Regions from separate parts of the Bordetella sp. FB-8 genome, predicted to be linked through region 1. Evidence: predicted binding sites of a transcription regulator. Region 1 holds the regulator's gene; the other holds the start of a gene.

Region 1 (8,063 bases):
TGTCGGACATGGCCATCATGTCGCCCGACGGACGGATCCTGCCGCGCGACGAAATCGGCGAAGTCGTGGTTCGCGGCGATCTGGTCATGACCGGTTACTGGCGCCTGCCCGCCAAGACCGCCGAAACGCTGATCGACGGCTGGCTGCACACCGGCGACGGCGGGCTCATCGACGAACGCGGCTACCTGTTTCTCAAGGACCGCTTGCGCGACGTCATCATCACCGGCGGCTTCAACGTTTATCCGGCCGATGTCGAAAATGCGCTGTCGACTCACCCGGCCGTGTACGAATGCGCGGTCTTCGGAGTCCCCGATGAAAAATGGGGCGAGGCCGTACATGCCGCCGTGCAATTTCACCCCGGCGCCCGGGCCGGCGACGACGAGATGAAAGCACACGTGCGCGCGCTCGTCGGCCCGGTGCATACGCCCAAGCATTTCCATATTTATGCGAGCCTGCCGCGATCGTCGGTCGGCAAGGTGCTCAAAACCGAAGTGCGCAATCTCGTTCTCAAGGAAACGCCATGAACACACCTGTAACCCGCCTCTGCGCGCACCATCTCGCCGGCATGTCTTATCGCGACGCCGATCTGGTCGAGGACCTGATCGGCAAGAAGACCTTCACCGAAGTGATGTTTTCGCAGATCATGGGCCGCGAAGCCCGGCCGGTCGATCTGCGCATGCTCGACGCCGTGCTCATCACCTTGATGGAGCACGGCCTGACACCAAGCGCCATAGCCACTCGCGTTACCTACATGAGCGCGCGGGAAAACCTGCAAGGCGCGGTCGCGGCCGGCCTGATGTCCGTGGGCAGCCGCTTTGTCGGCACCATGGAAAACTGCTCGCGCCTGCTGGACCGCATTCGCCGCGCCGGCGATCCGCAGGCCCAGGCCCAGGCCATCGCCGCCGAGCATCGCAGCAGCCGGGAGGCCTTGCCCGGCTTTGGCCACCACCTGCATAAGCCCGATGATCCAAGGGCTGTGAAATTGCTGGCGCTGGCCGAAGCCGAACCGGAACTGGACCAGAGCGCGGTGTGCGCCCTGCGCCTGCTGGCCCAGGCCGTGGATCAGGCCTATGGCAAGCACATCACCATCAACGCCACCGGCGCCGTCGCCGCCCTGCTGGGGGGCATGGGCGTGCCCACCGATCTCATGCGGGGCTTCGCCGTCATTTCGCGCGCGGCCGGCCTGGTTTCCCACGTCGCCGAAGAACAGCAAAGCCCCTCGGGTCGCTTCATCTGGGAAACCATAGACCATGCCATTCCGTATGTGGGCAAGGGCAAGTCTCATCAACTGGGGCAATGACCGGGCGCTCGGTGCCTGCACGACCGGCCGCGGCCAGGCAGGGCCCGGGCCTCCCGCAGAAAAGGGGCGACTGCAGAATATGGCCGCCGGCCTCAGGCTGCGGCGACGACAGGAATGGGCGAGCTGTTGGCGGCCTGGCCCTGTTCGACCAGGACCTCGGCCGGTTTCACCGGCCGTGTGACATCGCGCACCTCGCAGACACTGGAGGCGCGTCCGCCGGGCAGGTATTCGCAGGCCGTGCTGGCGCAACGGCCGCAGCACGAGGCGACGCCCAATTCGAACTGCAGGTCATCCAGCGATACGGCGCCCGCGTCGACGCAGGCGCGGACCTGACGCTCGGTGATGGCATTGCAGATGCAAATATACATGCGAATTATTATCGTCTTTGTATACTGCACGGACAAGGGGCAGGCGGCCAAAATATGTAATGCAACGTGACAAGGAGGCATGGCCGGGCTCGGACGCAATGCCGGATCCGGCATGCCGCTTTCCATGCCGCGCCACAAAGCCTCTCCTTGGAGACAGGAGACCGCTGGCGGCAGCGGCACATCAGCCCTGCCGTGGATCGATCAGGAATTTCTCGCCGGTCGCCTTGCGCTCGACGGCGCGCAGCACCTCGGGCCGCAGCACTTCGGCCAGGCCGATGGTGCGCGTGTAGTGGCTGGCGAAGGTCGTGGTCAGCTCGTCGGCCACGCGCTGGCGAAGGCGCTGCGCGGCATCGGGGCCTATCTTGGACAGGTAGTGAAAGAGCAGCCACGCCGACACGCTCCACGCATAGCCCAGCGGGGCGCGATCCAGCAAGATCGGCGCGGGGTCGAGGCTGCCGTAAATGTAGAGCTGCTTGAAAACGGCGGTGCCATATCGACTGTAGGCGCCCGGCCGCCGGGCGGCGGCGCGTTCCATGGCCAGCAGGATGTCGCTGCCGAGCTTGCCGCCGCCGATCGCGTCGAAAGCGATGGTGGCGCCTGTCTGCGCAACCGCGTCGGTCAGGCGGGCGGCGAAGTCCTCGTCCTTGCTGTTGAGCACGTGAGTCGCACCGATGCCTCGCAGCAAGGCGGCCTGCTCCTCGGAACGCACGATATTGACCAGCGCGATGCCATCGGCCAGGCAGATCCGTTGCAGCATCTGGCCCAGATTGGACGCGGCCGGCGCGTGGACGATGGCCTTGTGGCCTTCCCGGCGGGCGGTGTCGACAAAGCCGAGGGCGGTCAAGGGGTTGATGAACATGGAGGCGCCGTCCGCGGCATTGGCGCCCGGGGGCAGAAGCATCACATCGTGCATGCCGATCCTGCGGTAGTCGGCGTACATGGCGCCGCCGGACATGCCGACGCGCTTGCCTTCGAGAGCGGCCGCATTCCTTCCCGCCGCCACGACCAGGCCCGCGCCCTCGTTGCCGACGGGCAGCGACACGCCCAGCCGGCCGGCGACCGCCGCCAGGCGCGTCGGTGGCACGGCAAACGCGATGCGTGCGCCGGGAGCATCGGACACGATGCGGGACAGGTCCGCCGGACCCAGCAGCAGACCGATATCGCTGGGATTGAGCGGCGTCGCCTCGATGCGGACAATGACCTCGTCGTCGCCGGGTTCTGTCAATTCGACTTGTTCCAGCGACAGGACGAGCGTGCCGTCCTCGTTGATCGTGGATCGCAATTCGCGTCCGGTCCAGGCCATATTCCCACCTCCGATGCAGGTATCCATGCGTTCATCTGCCAGACGATAATTCGGTTTGAACGGGAATGATCGAAAACGTGCAATGCAATGCGGGCAAAAGCCGGCCCGGGCGCAGCGCACGCCTCGAAGGGCAGACGGTCCGGGGCCAATAACCGCCCCAAATTTTCCCATATACGGGATATATTCCCATATATGAATGAACCCAAGATCAATCAGAACCGTTCCCTCGCCGAGCATCTACGCACCTTACGCACGGATCGCGGGCTTACGCTGCAGGATCTGGCCGCCCGCAGCGGCGTCAGCCGGGCCACCCTGTCGCGGATCGAAAACGGCGAGGTAAGCCCCACGGCGGAAACGCTGGGCCGCCTGGCATCGGCCTTCGTCCTGCCTCTCTCGCAACTGCTGGCTCCGCTGGAGGCGGACTTTCCGCCGCTGGTGCGCCATGCCGAACAGAGTGTCTGGCAGGACCTCGAACATGGCTACTCGAGGCGCTCGCTCTCGCCCCCCAACCGCCAGCTGCAGCTCGAAATGATCGAGTGCGCGATCGAACCCCGCCAGCGCATTGCCTACGAGCGCCCGGCCTTCGCGGGCCATGAACACCATCTCGTGCTGTTGTCCGGCGCGCTCGTGCTCACTGTCGACGGAGTCCGGCACGAGCTGGCCCCGGGCGACTGCCTGCGGTACCGGCTGCGCGGCGCATCGTGCTTCGAGACTGGCCACCAGCCCGCCCGATACATCATTGCCATGGCATAAGGAACGGCCCCGCATGACACCGCACATCATCGAAATCGACGGTCCCGCGCTCGAACAAAGCGTGCAAGCGTTTTCCCGCATCCTTGCCGACAGCGTCGCCCTGGGCGCGGCCATAGGCTTCATGACACCGCTCTCTCTCGACGACGCGGCCCGCTTCTGGCTGGAAGGCGTCCGCCCCGAGGTCGTTGCCGGAAGAAGAATCCTCTTGGGCGCGCAGCACGATGGCGACATTGTCGGCACGGTGCAGTTGCTTACGTGTATGCCGGCCAATCAGCCTCATCGCTGCGAGATCGCGAAGATGATTGTCCATCCGCGCGCGCGCAGGCTCGGCATCGGCCGGGCGCTCATGAATCACGCCATCAATCGCGCGCGCGAACTCGGCAAGACGCTCATCACCCTGGATACGCGAACCGGCGACGCCGCGCAGCCGCTGTATGCGAGCGTCGGCTTCGAGGTCGCGGGCGTGATACCCGATTACGCATGGAACCCGGACGGCGAGGCCAGACACGCGACCACCTATATGTATCGCAGGATCTAGAGCGGATCATCCGGTACCGCAGCCACTACGCCGTTACGGATATCACCAAGACAACCCAGAGTAGGGAACCGGCTGGGCGCCCGGCCTCTAACGCATCACCTGCGCCTGCGCCTTGCGCAACGCCGCCGGCGCGATGCGCAGCGCCTCGCGGTACTTGGCCACCGTGCGGCGGGCGATCACGATGCCGCGCTCGGACAGACACTGCATGATCTGGTTGTCGGACAGGGGTTTGCCGCGGTTTTCCTCGGCCACCATCTTGCGGATGTGCTCCTGCACCGCCGTGGCCGAAGCGGCATCGCCGGTGTCGGTCGCTACTCCCGTGCCAAAGAAGCGCTTGAGTTCCATGGTGCCGAACGGCGTGAGCATGTACTTCTGCACTGTGGCGCGTGAAATCGTGGACTCATGCAAACCAAGCTCGCTGGCGATGTCCTTGAGTATTAAAGGACGCATGGCCGCGGCGCCGTGGGTAAGGAAGTCCGACTGGTGCGCCACGATGGCCTGGGACACCCGCAGGATGGTGTCAAAGCGCTGCTCGACATTGCGTATCATCCAGCGCGCCTGCTGCAGCTGGGCCTGCAAAGCGGCATGGCCGCCTTCGCGCCGATTGCCCAGCATCTGGGCATAGACTCCATTGACGTGCAGGCGCGGCACCACGGCGCTGTTGAGTACGGCCCGCCAGCCCTGGCCGGTCTTGCGCACCAGCACGTCGGGCACGGCGTAGTCGGCCGCCGGCACGGTCCAGGCGCGGCCGGGGCGCGGGTCCAGCCGCACGATCAGCGCATAGGCCGAACGCAAGGTGTCGGCATCGCACTGCAGGACTTCGCGCAGCCGTGCCGGGTTGCCCGCCGCCAGCAGCGGCAGGTGCTGGGCGCATAGCTGCCGCGCGCAGGACAGCACCCGGGCATCGGCTGCCTCCGGCAGGCGCGAAACATCGGGGTCGCGCAGTTGCAACCGCAGGCAATCGGGCATGTCGCGCGCACCGATGCCAGGCGGATCGAAGGATTGCAGCAGCATCAGCGCGGCGCGCAATTCGTCGGCATCGACATCGAGCTCGGGCGGCAACCAAGACAGTATCTCTTCCAGCGGTGATCCCAGGTAGCCGTTGTCGTCGAGTTCGTCGATCAGTATGCCCACCAGGGTCTGGTCGCGCGCCAGGGCGCGCGTCAACGCAAGCTGGCCCAGCAGATGTTCGCGCAGCGTATCGGTGTGCGCGGCCTGCGGCATGCCGTCGTCGTCATCGGAATACACTCCGCCCGAGCCGGGCATCTCATCGGAGCGCGATTCGGCCGATTCGCCCGGGGCGTCGGCCTGCTCCATCGAATCTTCGCGCTGCGGATCGGCCGCTTCGGCTGCCGGGGTCGGATCGTCGTCGCGTTCGAGCAGCGGGTTTTCGATCAGCGCCTGGGAAATCTCCATTTCAAGTTCGACGGACGACAGCTGCAACAGCCGAATGGACTGTTGCAGTTGCGGCGTCAAAGCCAAATGCTGGCCTTGACGAATTTCCAGGGCGGGACGATTGCTCATAGGTACAATCATATAGGTCAATCGGGCGCAGCCGCCCGGATGCCCAACCTTCTCACGCCAGACATGCCAGCCACTCCCGACCGTATACGCCAGGACCGCCGCCTCATCGGCCAGACCCTTTTCAAGCTGTCGTTGACGCGCCTGGCCATCCTGGCCGTGGGCATCGTCATCGCCGCGGGCATCTGGATCTATGTCGCATCGTGGATATTGAACGACGCCTCGCCCTGGATCCAAAGCTTGGATCAGGGAGTCGGACTGAGCTGGCAGCACATCCTGGGACCGTCGGCCGTCAGCCTGCTCTACGGATTCATCAACCCCTGGCTGTGGCGCATCCTTGCGCTCATCTGGACGCTCATCGTTCTTTATTCGCTCAAGACCTGGATACTCTCCAGCCTGGCCTCCGGCCGACTCTACACGGTCAACAGCCGCGTACTAGCCGAGCTGCGCCCCAATTTGTGCGAGGAGGTGGCCGATGTGCTGCGCTGGGTCTGGCAAGACCGCAGCGAACCCTTCACCGTCGGCGACCTGCAGCGCGCGCACCGCGAGCTGCGCAGCAACCGCATCGGCAAGATCGCCCTGACTCGGGCGCAGAGCGCCATCCTCGACCAGGGCGCCGTCGGCGATGCCGGACTCGAGGAGCCGCCGCGCGCGGCGCGGCGCCAGGCCGAGCCCACACTGAGCCGAACGCGCTGATCCGCCGGCTCCGGGGCGGCCGGGCCGCCCCAGGCAAAAATTTGCGTTGCCGCGAAAAATATGAAAGACTAGAAAGATGAATGCGCAACGCACCTTTTTTGCACACACCACGGCTTGGGGCAACGCCCGCGCCGGGTCTGTCGCAGCGCGTTCTTTCCTCCTGGCTGTCCCAGCCGCTCTAGCGCTATCCCTACACCTAGCGATCGGTTGCCGAGCCTAGTGTTCGTGGTGTTCGGCAGCCCCCGGGCCGCGCTCATCCCTGCCGCGGCGCAGCTTGCCACAAGCCTGCCCCTACTTGTAAAAAATCAGAATCCAGCCCGCACCATCGTGCGCACTGATGCCGGCACCGCCGCCTAGCGGACGTTGCCCTGGCCGCCACCCTGGCCAGCAGCCGGTACAACGGATTCACAAGACCCGAGGACCCCGACATGATGCTTGCCAACCCTGCCACCAAATACATCCCGTTTCGCCCCTTCGCGGACGACTACGCCCAGCGCACCTGGCCCAGCCAACGCATCACGCACCCGCCCATCTGGATGAGCACCGATCTGCGCGACGGCAACCAGGCCCTGATCGAGCCCATGACCGTCGAGCGCAAGCTGCGCTTTTTCGACCAACTGGTCAAGATCGGATTCAAGGAGATCGAGGTGGGCTTTCCCTCGGCCTCGCAGACCGACTTCGACTTCGTGCGCAAGCTCATCGACGATAAGCGCATTCCCGACGACGTCACCATCATCGTGCTCACGCAAGCGCGTGAAGAACTGATCAGCCGCACGGTGGAAGCGGCCGCCGGCGCCAAGCGCGCCATGATCCACCTCTACAACGCCTGCGCCCCTGCCTTCCGAAAGATCGTCTTCAACATGAACAAAGACGAAGTGAGGAACGTGGCGGTCACCGGCACCAAGCTGATCATGAAGTACATGGCCCAGCATCCGGGTACCGACTGGCGCTATGAATACTCCCCCGAAGTCTTCTCCACCACCGAACCCGAGTTCGCGCTGGAAGTGGCCAATGCCGTGGCCGAGACCTGGGGTGCCACGCCCGAGCGCAAGCTGGTGCTCAACCTGCCGGCCACCATCGAAGCCACGCAACCCAATCTGTACGCCGACCAGATCGAATGGATGTGCAAGAACCTGGCGCGCCGCGACAGCATCATCGTCAGCCTGCACCCGCACAATGACCGCGGCACCGCCGTGGCGGCCGCCGAGTTCGGCGTGATGGCCGGCGCCGACCGCATCGAGGGGTGTTTGTTCGGCAGCGGCGAGCGTACCGGCAACGTCGACCTGGTGACGCTGGCGCTCAACCTCTACACCCAGGGCATCCACCCCGGCCTGGATTTCTCCGACATCGACGAAGTGCGCCGCACCGCCGAGTACTGCAACCAGATTCCCGTGCATCCGCGCCATCCGTACGCGGGCGACCTGGTGTTCACGGCCTTCTCCGGCTCGCACCAGGACGCCATCAAGAAGGGCTTCGCGGTGCAGAAGCCCGACGCCGTATGGGAAGTGCCCTATCTGCCCATCGACCCGGCCGATCTGGGCCGCAGCTACGATGCGGTCATCCGCGTCAACAGCCAATCGGGCA
Region 2 (8,063 bases), 1.2 Mb from region 1:
TATCGCTGGCCGCCATGAAGGAAAGCCTGGCTGGCAGGCCCGTCGTGGTGGACCGCCTGTCCGATCTGCCGCTGGTGGAATGCGATGGAGTACTGATCGAGCGCGTACTGTGCAATCTACTGGAAAATGCCGCCAAATACACGCCGCCGGGCAGCCCTATCCACATCGGCGCAGCGATACAAGGTCAGGCGCTGCAGGTCGCCGTCAGCGACCAGGGCCCGGGCGTGCCGCTTTCCGACCGGCAGCGCATTTTCGAGAAATTCACCCGCGGCGCAAGCGAGTCCGCCACCCCCGGCGTAGGCCTGGGACTGGCCATCTGCCAGGCCATCATGCAGGCGCACCGGGGCCGTATCTGGGTCGATCCCGATTACCATCAGGGCGCGCGCTTCGTGTTCTCGCTAGCCCTGGGCACGCCACCGGCCCTGGAACCCGAACCTCGCTAATCCTGCCGCCATGTTCGACTACCGCCCCACCGTACTACTGATCGAAGACGATGCCCACATCCGCCGCTTCGTGCATGATGCACTCGCGGCCGAGGGCTGCGAGGTCTTCGAAGCCGACACCGTCAAGCGCGGCCTGGTCGAAGCCGGCACGCGCCAGCCCGACGCCGTGGTGCTGGACCTGGGCCTGCCCGATGCCGACGGCATGACGCTGATCCGCGAACTGCGCGGCTGGACCGAAGTGCCCGTGCTGGTGTTGTCGGCCCGCGACCAGGAAACCGACAAGATCGCCGCACTGGACGCAGGCGCAGACGACTACCTGAGCAAGCCTTTCGGCCTGGGCGAACTGCTGGCGCGATTGCGCGTGCTGCTGCGCCGGCGCGCCCGCGACGCGTCGAACGCGGCCGAGGTCGATTTCGGCGACGTCCATGTCGATCTGGCCCGCCGCATCATCACGCGCGCCGGCCAGCCGATGCATCTGACCCAGATCGAATACCGCCTGTTGGTCTCGCTGCTGGCGCATCGCGGCAAAGTGCTGACGCATCGCGAACTGCTGCGCGAGGTATGGGGTCCTTCCCACGTGGAAAGCAGCCACTACCTGCGCATCTACATGGGCCACCTGCGCCAGAAGTTGGAAGCCGATCCGGCCCAGCCCGTTTATCTGCTGACCGAGATCGGCGTGGGTTATCGCTTCGCTGCCTGATCGCCGGATCGCCGGAACCCCGGAGCGCCGGAGCGCCGGAACGCCGGAACGCCGAATCAGAAAGTCTTGGTAATCGAGGCGATGACGGCAGCGCCGCCCATATATTGGCCCTGTGGGCTGGTATAGACGGTGTGGCGCGCGTTGGTTTGCACATATGCCAGCGCGGCGCTCCAGCCTTGGCCCATATCCTTGGTGGCGCCCAGCTTCCAGTCCAAGTAGGAACCGCCGCCGACGTTGCGCACGTACTGATAGCCGATGTGCGAGTTCACCGTCAGTCCCCAGACGCCCGTGTCGTAGTTGTCCGACAGATCGAAGTACTGGCTGTGCTGGCTGTTGGCCGCGCCGAACAAATTGCTGGTGGCGTACGAGTACTTGAAGGTGAGCGATTTGTAGGTCAGAGCGCCGTACAGCTCGGTGGTGTTGGGGCTGACCGTGCCGGACGGATAGTTGCCGAAGTACTGGTAGCGCAACACGCCCAGGTCGTAGCTCCAGTCACTGTTGATGCTGTTCTTGTAGCCGCCGTAGAAGTCCGTTTCCACCGGTGCGCTGATCTGGCCGTTGCTGTTGCCCAGCCAACGGATGGTCGAATCCCAGTTACCCAAGTAAAAGCCGCTCTTGTGCGTGAAATCCAGGCCGCCCGAGACAGCGGGATAGCCGGCCGACTGCATCAAGCCGCGGTAACGGTACTGGCTGGCCACACCGATGTTGGGAACCAGCGTGTAGTCCGACTGCGCAGCCTGTGAGGCCGGGGCGGTATCGTCGGCCCAGCTGGGAAAAGACAATGCGGCGAGAAAAATTCCTGCGCTCAGGCAGACAAAGCGCTTAGGGGAGAGGGGCAGCATAGCGAGTTTTTCCTTGTCGGTCGGCAAAAACGCAAAGTGCGGAGGCACTCTGACATGGAGCTTTAAGCAAGTGACATGCCAGCTTTGCGTTGCCGCACAAAACGCAGTCGCACCCAAGCGCAGTACCGGCAAATGGCGCCAAGACGGTGCCAAGCCCGGCCGAAATACGCACCTACCGCGTAGCCACTTGCACCGATATGGCACGGATCAATGCCGGCCGCGCCGAATGAACGGCCTGGGAAGCGGCGGTCTCAGGCGGGCCGCGGCCCATGCCTGGGCGCCTCGACACACGCGCCATCGAAACCGGCTATACGGCAGGCATCCGCCTCGCTCGGCGCGGGGCGGCCGAAGAAATAGCCCTGCGCTTGCATGCAGCCTTTCTGCATGACGCAAACCAGCTGGTCCATCGTCTCGACCCCTTCGGCCACGGTCGTGACCCCCAGGCTCTTGCCCAGGTCCGCGATGGCCTGAACCACGGCCGCGCAATCGGGCCGATCCAGCGCGTCGCGCACGAACGAGCCGTCGATCTTGATCTTGTCGAAAGGGAAAATCCGCACGTGGGCCAGCGATGAAAAGCCCGTGCCGAAATCGTCCAGCGCGATGCGCACGCCCATGGCCCGGACCTGACGCAGTTCGGCCACCACGGCGCCGTCTTCGCGCAGCAAGGCGGTCTCGGTCACCTCGATTTCCAGGCGAGGCGGCTGCAGCCCCGCCTCGGAGAGGGCTGCGACGATGGCCGGCACCAGAGTGCCTCGCCCCAGTTGCGCCGCCGAAACGTTGACGGCCACGCTCGCGCCATCGGGCCAATGCATCGCCTCGCGGCATGCCTGACGCAACACGAACCGGCCTATCTGGTCGATCAATCCGCTGCCCTCGGCGACCTGGATGAATTCTTGCGGAGACACCCAGCCGCGCCCGGGATTGTGCCAGCGCAGGAGGGCCTCCCTGGCCGTGACCTGGCGCGACGCGATATCAACGATAGGTTGGTAGAAGACGAAGATGTCCCGTTCTTGATGCAACGCTGCCTGCAGCTGCGTCTCCAGCCGCAGGCGCTCCTGAGCGTGGTTTTCCATATCCTCCGTGAACAGGCGGTAGGTTCCTTTGCCCGCCGCTTTGGCCGCGTACAGCGCCATGTCGGCGTGCGCCAGCAGGGCCGCGGCGCTTTCGCCGCGACGCGTGGTCAGCACGCATCCGACCGATGCACCAATGCGTACCTGCGCATCCTTTTCAAGAACATAGGGAACCGAAAGCGCGTCCACCAGGCGCGCCGCCATGCCCCCGACCTGTTTCTCACTGGTATTGCGCAGGAGCGCCGCGAATTCATCCCCGCCGATCCGGCCGAGCGACATGCCCTGGGCGCGCAGGCACTGCGCATCAAGCCGCCGGGCAACCTGCCGCAGCAGCTCGTCGCCGGCATGATGGCCTCGGCCGTCGTTGATGAACTTGAACCCGTCCAGATCGATGTAGAGCAGGCCCAGCGCCCCCTCGGGGTCGGCAAGGCTGCGCTCGAGCTGTTCGAGAAACGACGCGCGGTTCGGCAGTCCCGTCAGCGCATCCTGGTGCGCCAGCCTGTGTATGCGCTCCTCGGCCCGAAGCCCGTCTACCATGTCGATGAATGCACGATAATTGCGGAAAACCAGGATCATGAACATGATCGAGGCCAACACCATATTGAGGGCCACGGCGATCAGCGTCAGGCTACCCGTCGAGGCAAAAAAGCCGGCGAATTCCAGGTTCACGATGGCGATCATGATGAACGCAGCCGATCTCAACTGCCTCAGGCTGAAAACGTAACCCATGGTGGTAATCGCCACGTAAAAAACCACGTGTGCTTGGGCATAGGCGCCGCCGTAGGGAAAAAGGCATAGCGCCCAGGCCGTGAATACGGCGGCCACGGGAGCGGACAGCCAGTTCGCGCGTACGACCATCCTACTTGCCGTCAAGACGGTGGGGGCCGTCCAGCGCGTCCTGCACCAATGCAGGATCCGCGTGGCGCTTCCCAGGGTAAGCAGCGCCGGCGCGGCTATCGTCAGCCACCACGGCGCATACGCCATGTGAGTCGCCGCCACCATCCAGGTGCTCGATATGAAGATCAGATGCATCACCGGAAGCTGCTGGGCAAGCGCCCGATACTGCGCCATCACGACATCGGCGCGATCCAGCGGGACGGTGACGAGGCCGACCGCACCCGCCAGCAATTTTCTCGGTGTCATGGCTCCGTGTCTTGGACCTTGCGGGCGCGGCGACGGCCTACATATTGGCGATCATCGCCCGGCCGAAGCCCGAGCACGACACTTGCTCGGCACCCGGTATCAGGCGGGCAAAGTCGTAGGTGACCTTCTTGGCCAGGATGTTTTTTTCCATGCTGCTGATAATGAGATCCGCCGCTTCCAGCCAGCCCATGTGACGCAGCATCATCTCGGCCGCGAGAATCTGAGAACCCGGATTGACGTAGTCCTTGCCCGCGTATTTGCGGGCCGGACCGTGCGTGACCTCGAACACCGCCACCGAACCGGACATATTGGCGCTGGGCGCAATGCCGTGCCCGCCCACCTGAGCCGCCACGGCGTCGGAGATGTAGTCGCCGGTCAGGTTCATGGTGGCGATCACGTCGAACTCGCTCGGACGCAGCAGCACGCGCTGCATGAATGCATCGGTCAGCACGTCCTTGACGATGACGTCGCGGCCCGTGCGCGGGTTCCTGATGCGGCACATGGGTCCCTTGTCGATCAGGCGTGCGCCGAATTCATCGACCGCCAGGGCATAGCCCCAGTCGCGGAAGCTGCCTTCGGTGAATTTCATGATGTTGCCCTTGTGCACCAGCGTCACCGAATTGCGATCGTGGTCGATCGCGTATTGAATGGCCTGGCGCACCAGGCGCTCCGAGCCATCGCGCGAGATGGGCTTGATACCGACCGCCGAGGTGTCGGGAAAGCGCAGTTTCGCGCCCAATTCGTTCTGCAGCAGCGCGATGAGGCGCTTGGCTTCATCGGACTGCGCCGCGTATTCGATGCCGGCGTAGATGTCCTCGGAGTTCTCGCGGAACACGACGATGTCGGTCTTTTCCGGTTCGCGCACCGGCGAGGGCACGCCCTTGATGTAGCGCACCGGCCGCAGGCACACGTACAGATCGAGCTTCTGGCGCAGCGCCACGCTCAGGGAGCGGATCCCGCCCCCCACTGGGGTGGTCAGCGAACCCTTGATCGCCACGGCGTATTCGCGGATGGCGTCCAGGGTCTCGTCGGGCAGCCAGTTGTCCGTGCCGTAGACCTGCGTGGCCTTCTCGCCCGCATAGACTTCCATCCAGTGGATCCTGCGCTTGCCGTCATAGGCTTTGTCCACCGCGGCATCGACCACCGCGCGCATCACGGGGCTGATGTCCACGCCCACGCCGTCGCCCTGTATGTAGGGAATCACGACCTGGTCCGGCACCACGAGCGACTGGTCGGCGTTGACGGTGATCTTCTGGCCCTCGGCGGGGACCTTGATGTACTGGTACGGCATGAGGCTGGCTCCGGTGGAATCGGCGGCAATTCTATAGAATACAGCCTGTAACGCAGGACTTCCCCATGTTCAATCCTTCACGCGAGCAAGTTCGCGAATTTTTCGTCGAGACCTGGCGCAAGCACCGGGCCAACGAGGTGCTGACCCCGCTGGAATCGATGGCGCTGGACTGGGTGATCGAACACCCCGAATACCACGCCGATCTCGAAAACCCCGAGGCCGGCCAAGCCGATTATCCGGTCGAGAAAGGGCGCACCAATCCGTTTCTACACCTGTCGATGCATCTGGCCATCGCCGAGCAGCTGTCCATCGACCACCCGCGCGGCATACGCGCCGCCTATCAAAAGCTGGTCAACCGCGGCGACGCGCATCATGCCGCGCACGAGATCATGGAATGCCTGGGCCAGGTCGTGTGGGAAGCCCAGCGCCTGGGCACGCCGCTGGACAGCGAAGCGTATATCGAATTGATCCGTCAGCGCACCGGACGCTGAACCCCGCGGCAATGAGCGAATTGAGCCATCGCGCAGCCTTCAGTAAGCGCTTCGCGCTCGGTTTTTCGGGCCGCGCGCGAATGATATGGACGCGCCTCTACCGCAGCCTGCGGATGCGGTCATGGTTCCCGCACGTTCCGCTGGCTCTGGCCGTCGGTTTGGCCGGCTTCGTGCAGGTCTGGCCGTCGCAGGGGTCGTTGCGCGAGGCTGCCTCTTTCTTCGCGGCGCCCCGGGAGGTAAGCGACCTGTCCCGCGGTTTCAACGCGCTGGCGATCCATGGCGTATCGCAGGATCTGGTCGGCGGCCTGCTGATAATGCTTTCGCTGGGCCTGCTGCTGCACTCGCGGCTGGCGTGGGTGCTGACGCTGCTGATGACGGCCGCCACGGTCGGGCTGCAGTTCATGCCGCACGCCCAACCGCTGCCGGCCGTCACTGCCTATAGCGGCGTCTTGCTGGTCCTGCTGATCCTGGCCTATGGCAGCTTTCAGCGCGCCAGCCTCGCCACCGGCACGCTGTTCGCGCTGATCGGCGTCCTACTGACCGTGGGCTACGGCGTGCTCGGCAGCTACACGCTCGGCCATGAATTCGCGCCGCCAATAGCCGACTTCGATTCGGCGCTCTACTTCACCGTGGTCACCATGTCGACCGTGGGCTACGGCGACATCGTCCCGCATACGGCACACGCCAGGCTGTTCACGGCCTCGCTGATCATACTGGGGCTTGTGGTTTTTGCCACGTCGCTGACCGCGATCGCCGGGCCGCTGATTAATCAGCGCATGATGAACTTGCTGCAACCCAGGAAGAAAAAGATGAAGCGCACCGACCACATCATCGTAATCGGCAACACCGCCCTGGCGCGCAGCACCGTCAAGGCCTTGACCGCTCGGGGCCTGCACGTCACCGCGATCTGGCAGGCGCGTGCATCGGAGGGGGTGCAAGAGCCCGAGGATCTCGTGATCGGCGACGCCAGCGACAACAAAGTGCTGGAGAGCGCCGGAATCGCCAATGCCCGGGCGGTGCTGGCCCTGGGCGCGGACGATTCGGACAATGCCTTCGCGACGCTCGCCGCCAAGGATGCCAATGCCCAGGTGCGCACCGTGCTCGCGGTCAGCGATGCCCGCAGCATGAGCCGGGTTCGCCACGTCCGGCCGGATGCCGTTCTTGCGCTGCCTGCCATCGGCGGTGAACTCCTGGCCATGGTGCTCAGCGGAGAAGAAATCAATCTCGACGAACTGCTGGGGCAGCTTCTGAAGCTCGGCGACGCCGAGAGCGCATGACGGGCGGTGGCATCTCGATCTAGGGTTCGATAGGCGCGAACGGCCGGTAATCGACATGCGCGCCGCGCACGACAATCGCCGTGGCCTCCGGCACCTGGGCCCAGGCCTGCGGCAGGTCGACGAGCGGTTCGGAGACGATCAGGTATGCATCGTCGCCTGCGGCCGCGATCTGCGAATCGTCGGGATAGAGTTCATAGAAATGCCTGAACGCGGTGCTGTGGTACAGGGAGGCGGACTTGCCTTCACTCGAATAGCGCACAGCCACCAGTTGCTCGCCATCGCTGGCGCACACGGTCATTCTGACCGGATGCGCGATCCCGTACCCGCGCGCGGTGGCCTCGATGAAGCCGACCATGCGCGCCAGCGCCGGCACCGGATCGAACTCCAGCCCGAAGGTCATGGCCAGGTGGAACATCGCTTCCGAATCCGTGGAGCCTTCCAAAGAATTGAAGCGCTGCGGGTCGATGGCCACGAGCAGATCGCGGCGCACGAGCGGAAAGCTGTCGATCAATCCGTTGTGCACGAACATCCAGCGCCCGTGGCGAAACGGATGGCAGTTGGTTTGCTGCACCGGCGTATGCGTGGCCGCGCGGATGTGCGCCAGGAACATGGGCGCCGACACGGCGCGGGCCAGTTCGCGCAGGTTGTGGTCGTTCCAGGCCGGCTGGACGCTGCGATAGCGATAAGGATGATCGGACGGCCGCTGGTACCAGCCGATGCCAAAGCCATCGCCGTTGGTGGTCGTCGCGCCGAGCCTGGAGTGCAGACTTTGGTCGATCAAGGAATGATGCGCGCGAAACAGCAGC

What was found. Region 1 encodes sigma-54, which starts transcription at its own class of promoters, with help from an activator protein. Its sites were predicted from a motif close to TGGCANGNAANCTGCTTT; they were not measured.
Region 2: a site for sigma-54 is predicted at 2,049-2,066, ahead of H143_RS0101565 (TorF family putative porin). Genes of this name have one in related genera too.

The regions. Positions count from the first base shown of each region.
Region 1 is NZ_KB907784.1:1,473,012-1,481,074, reverse strand. Features, by position in the region: gene H143_RS0107075 (class I adenylate-forming enzyme family protein) at 1-524, shown strand, start outside; gene H143_RS0107070 (citryl-CoA lyase) at 521-1,300, shown strand; gene H143_RS0107065 (bacterioferritin-associated ferredoxin) at 1,393-1,668, opposite strand; gene H143_RS0107060 (zinc-binding dehydrogenase) at 1,850-2,998, opposite strand; gene H143_RS0107050 (helix-turn-helix domain-containing protein) at 3,164-3,724, shown strand; gene H143_RS0107045 (GNAT family N-acetyltransferase) at 3,738-4,262, shown strand; gene rpoN (RNA polymerase factor sigma-54) at 4,350-5,786, opposite strand; gene H143_RS21360 (hypothetical protein) at 5,850-6,479, shown strand; gene leuA (2-isopropylmalate synthase) at 6,908-8,063, shown strand, end outside.
Region 2 is NZ_KB907784.1:319,339-327,401, forward strand. Features, by position in the region: gene H143_RS0101555 (sensor histidine kinase KdpD) at 1-443, shown strand, start outside; gene kdpE (two-component system response regulator KdpE) at 454-1,143, shown strand; gene H143_RS0101565 (TorF family putative porin) at 1,200-1,985, opposite strand; gene H143_RS0101570 (bifunctional diguanylate cyclase/phosphodiesterase) at 2,237-4,198, opposite strand; gene icd (NADP-dependent isocitrate dehydrogenase) at 4,236-5,489, opposite strand; gene H143_RS0101580 (DUF1841 family protein) at 5,555-5,980, shown strand; gene H143_RS0101585 (ion channel) at 5,992-7,257, shown strand; gene H143_RS0101590 (class II glutamine amidotransferase) at 7,277-8,063, opposite strand, start outside.